DNA from 2 places in the Colwellia sp. SU-HH01172 genome. Region 1 is predicted to be linked to the other one. Evidence: predicted binding sites of a transcription regulator. Region 1 holds the regulator's gene; the other holds the start of a gene.
What was found. The regulator FliA, encoded in region 1, starts transcription of late flagellar genes. The targets are predictions, from matches to a motif close to CTAAAGNTNNNNNNNNNNNNGCCGATA.
Positions count from the first base shown of each region.

Region 2: a site for FliA is predicted at 1,322-1,348, ahead of AC27JP_RS04155 (DUF3530 family protein). Genes of this name have one in related genera too.

Region 1 is NZ_BAAJMB010000001.1:657,079-659,480, reverse strand. It holds gene flhF (flagellar biosynthesis GTPase FlhF) at 1-208, shown strand, start outside; gene AC27JP_RS02935 (MinD/ParA family protein) at 251-1,093, shown strand; gene AC27JP_RS02930 (RNA polymerase sigma factor FliA) at 1,116-1,829, shown strand; gene cheY (chemotaxis response regulator CheY) at 1,881-2,264, shown strand; gene AC27JP_RS02920 (protein phosphatase CheZ) at 2,295-2,402, shown strand, end outside.
Region 2 is NZ_BAAJMB010000001.1:936,144-938,545, reverse strand. It holds gene AC27JP_RS04160 (WD40/YVTN/BNR-like repeat-containing protein) at 1-100, shown strand, start outside; gene AC27JP_RS04155 (DUF3530 family protein) at 103-1,143, opposite strand; gene rluA (bifunctional tRNA pseudouridine(32) synthase/23S rRNA pseudouridine(746) synthase RluA) at 1,372-2,055, opposite strand; gene rapA (RNA polymerase-associated protein RapA) at 2,080-2,402, opposite strand, start outside.

The DNA of each region.
Region 1 (2,402 bases):
TGAAAGCCTTAGTGTTGGTGAAATTATCTCAACCTCATTGCAAAACGGCTTAGCTGTTGGCTATCTTACTGATGGACAAAGAGTTCCAGAAGATATTAAAGTTGCAAATGCTGAAAAATTAGTTACGCTTGCAGATAGAATGGCAATGAAAACTCAACCTGCTTCAACTGCTTCATGGCGAACACCGGTAGCAGCAGTCACAGTATAGCGGTCTTGACAGACGGCGAAGTTATATAGAGAAGTTACATAGATGATAGATCAAGCGAGTGGCTTAAGAAAAATGCAAGATTCCCAACAAATAAAAGTCATAGCCGTTTCTGGTGGTAAAGGTGGTGTTGGTAAAACCAACGTGTCACTAAATACCTCGATCTCTTTAGCAAAATTAGGTAAACGAGTATTAGTGCTCGACGCTGATTTAGGTCTTGCTAATGTTGATGTGATGTTAGGCTTACGTGTACAACGCAACTTATCACATGTTTTATCGGGTGAATGTGAACTCGACGACATTATTATTAAAGGCCCTGGCGGGATAAATATTATTCCGGCAACCTCAGGCACGCAATCTATGGTTGATCTAACGCCATCAGAACATGCTGGTCTTATTCGTGCCTTTAGTGATATGCATGCCAAATTTGATATCCTTATCGTTGATACCGCTGCTGGCATTTCCGACATGGTGTTAAGCTTCTGTCGCGCCTCACAAGACGTCTTGTTAGTGGTGTGTGATGAACCAACCTCAATTACTGATTGTTATGCTTTAATGAAATTATTAAGCCGTGATCACGGTTTGTTTAAGTTTAAAGTAGTTGCCAACATGGTACGTAGTCCAAAAGAAGGTCAGCAGTTATTTGCCAAGCTTTCAAAAGTTACCGATAGGTTTTTAGATGTAGCACTTGAACTTGTCGCTGTTATCCCCTTTGATGAAAATATTCGTAAATCTGTACGCAAACAACAGGCAATTGTTGAAGCATTTCCTGACTCACCTGCTTCAATCGGCTTTAAATCTCTTGCCAAAAATTTGATAAGTTGGCCGGTTCCTCAACAGCCTTCGGGACATTTAGAGTTCTTTATCGAGCAATTATTAGAACATTAACCAGGAAAGCGAGTGCGTTAGAGTGGTAAAATTACATGCTTATAGTGTTGATAAATCTGCTTTGTTGGAACAGCATACTGTTTTAGTAAAGCGCATTGCCTACCATTTACTTGCCCGTTTACCCGCCAGTGTTATTGTTGATGACCTTATACAATCTGGCATGATTGGACTGCTTGAAGCTTCAAATAATTTTGATAATAGCAAAGGCGCTAGTTTTGAAACCTTTGCTGGTATTCGAATTCGTGGTGCTATGCTAGACGAAATTCGCCGTGGTGACTGGGTACCGCGCTCGGTTCATAAAAATAGCCGCATGATCAGCGAAGCCATTAAAAACTTAGAAGCAGAATATGGTCGTGATGTTACAGATGCTGAAGTGTCTGAAAAACTTGAAATTTCACTAAATGAATACCATCATATGCTTAATGAAGTAAGTTCAGGTAAAATATTAGGCATTGAAGATTTAGGTGTAAGTGAAGACGCTCTTGATATGGCTGATAGTCACTGTCAAGATGATCCATACGCCAGTATTGAACATAGTGTTTTTAAAAAGTCTTTAGCTGAATGTATTTCTACTTTACCCGAGCGAGAAGCTTTAGTACTGTCACTATATTATGATGAAGAATTAAACCTTAGGGAAATAGGTCAAGTACTTGATGTAAGTGAGTCAAGAGTTAGCCAAATACATAGCCAGGCGATGCATAGATTAAAAGCTCGTATGCAATCATGGCAAAGTTAAGTAGAATAGACGTATTGTTAGAATTTTTAAATGTTCTCACCGGAGGGTGCCTTGGATAAAAATATGAAAGTACTTGTTGTTGACGATTTTTCAACGATGAGACGAATAATCAAAAATTTGTTACGTGACTTAGGTTTCACTAATATTTCAGAAGCTGATGACGGTAGTACTGCCTTACCTATGTTAAAGGAAGGTGACTACGAATTTGTTGTTACTGACTGGAACATGCCGGGTATGCAAGGGATTGATTTACTTAAAGCAATAAGAGCAGATGCGAAATTGTCTCATATTCCGGTATTAATGGTGACGGCGGAAGCGAAGAAAGAACAAATAGTAATGGCGGCACAAGCCGGCGTTAATGGTTACATTGTTAAACCGTTTACGGCAGCAACCTTAAATACCAAGCTTGATAAAATTTTTGAACGTCTTGGTTAATCATTAATATTTGCTACGCAAGGGCGTCACATGACTGTTAATACGAGTGTCAATGTTTCATTGGAACAAGCTAAGTTATTGGTTGAATATTTAGAATCTGACCAACAAGATAAAGCTAATGAACTTATCGCAGAAATT
Region 2 (2,402 bases), 280 kb from region 1:
TCGTGGCTTTTACACTCTAGCCAGCGGCAAAGACGTCATCCTCGCGGCTGGTGTCGATGGTAAAGTTGCTGTTTATCTTAAACCTCAACAACATAGATAGTTTTACCAGCCGATAGATTTAAGCCAACCTATTATTTCTCGGGTTAGTGAATGCTTTGGATAGTAAGCGGTCACTTGGTTGCTGAGCTGTTTTTGCCGAAAGTAGACTTTCATTTCATTTTTAGCGCGATCTTTCCTGTTTTTGGCATTAGCTAGTACCAAGTGATGGTCACGCTTTAAATATAAATCGAATACCGGGTAGTCAGAAATAGCCACTTGCTCAGCGAGTGTGGCATTTTCAGTTATGGTTGGCATGTAACTACTCAACATGATTATGGCACTTGGTGGCTCTATTAGCTTACTTTGCACCATGTCGACCATTAAGGCGGCATGTTGTCCTTCGGCTATCGTTATAATAGCTCCAGGATAATTTTTTGCTTTCTTGTTAAGCTCAGTCACAATTGCCGATAATGTTTGCTTATAGTCAGTCAAGCTTGTTTTATCTTGCTCTAAACGCTCTTCTGCAGTTAATGCTCGTGACGGATAGTTTTCTAGCTGGTGCGGCGGATGTAAAGTAAGAATAGTCCATCCATGCTCGGGCATATTCTGACGAATTTGCTTAATGGCGCTTGGACTAGCGGCACTTTGTTGCCAGTCGGGAATTAACATTATCACGCCTTTATTGATTGCGGTCTTATGTTTATCCGTCAAGATAAGAAATTCATCAGTACCAACTAACATAGCGTCAACATTATCGTTTTTAATATAATGCTTTATATCTTGCTGTTGCTGCTTAAAGGCGTCTACCGGCGCGTTTATTATACGTTTAGTTTGCTTTTCTTCAGTGGCTTCTGTGCTAGTGTTAGCTTCGTTGTCAGCAACATTTTTGTCGCTTGTTTTGTTCTCATTTTCGTTAATATTGCTTGAGTTTTCAGTGGCTGATTTCTCATTGTTTGTTTTAGCCGCGTCACTTTCAATTACTGGTTTTTCAGTGTTAGCTGCTTTTTCTTGCTCAGCGGCGATTGCTGCTGTGAAGAGAAAGTTAAGGGTCAGGCAACAGACGATTATGATTGAATTTGACGTCGTTCGAGAAAGTGCAAACAAATTGAGAGTCCTTAGGATAAATTAATACATAACCTGAACTTGGAATAATGAAAACATAACTATTTCAAAGTATTATCAACGCTGAAACAACGTAGAAATAGGTTTTAATAGCGCTGCTTCAGCATTTTGCTTATCTCGAGCTCAGGTTACATAGCAAGATTTTCTATTGTAACTATTTTATCGACGAGAATCTTGTTTGCTTTAGCATCTACTCCCAAGTGAGGTTAGTTAATCAAATGGGCAGGCTTTTGAAAAGGTTAATACTTGTTGTGAAATCGGATGGCTAACTTCTAACATTTCAGCATGCAGTTGCAAGCGATTACTGACGGTTAATGCTTGTGCATGCGCATAAAGGCGATCACCTAAGATAGGGTGGCCTAGTGCCAGCATATGCACTCTTAGTTGATGAGAACGTCCAGTAACAGGAGTAAGTTCTACTAAAGTGGTTGTTTGGCCATCTATGTTGTCGCGATAATCGAGCACCTTGTAATGGGTGAGTGCCTTTTTGCCGTGCTCATAGTCGACTTTTTGTTTTGGGCGATTAGGCCAATCACAAATAAGAGGTTTTTCTACAGAGCCCGCTTTATCAGATACTTTGCCAAAAACGCGGGCAATATACCGCTTTTTTGTTAAACGCTTTTCAAACTGTCGGCTGATATCAACATGAGCGGGTTTGTTTAATGCCATTAAAATAATACCTGACGTTGCCATATCTAAACGATGAACCACAGTCGCAGTTGGTAGCACTTTCATGACTCGGTTTTGCAGGCAATCTTGATGTTCAGGCAAGCGCCCAGGTACCGTGAGCAAACCACTTGGTTTATTAAGCACAACCAAGTCATTATCTTGATAAATAATATCAAGATACGGTGACATGGGCGGCTGATAAATAAAGTCTGGGTTAGCACTCATTTCAATAGATCCTTAATTCATTTGCTATTGGCTAACGACGATTAAACGAATCGCTTCAAACTTAATTAGTGCTTTTTCAATATATTCCGCTAAAGCAGATTTTTGCATGCTAATAAAGTCAATTTCTTGTTGGCGGACGCTTGGGTTAATTGCTTTTAGCGCCGTTAAACGTTGATGCTCTTCATCCATTGCCGTTTGCATACTTTGCAGTGCTTTTTGTTGAATAGTACTCACTTGTTGTTCGGCGTGCGCTTCGGCTTTAGTAACCAGCGGAGTAACTTGGCTTTTCAGTGCTTTAACCAACTGTAATGCCACCTGTTTTTTCACTGGAGACAATTGTTGATCTA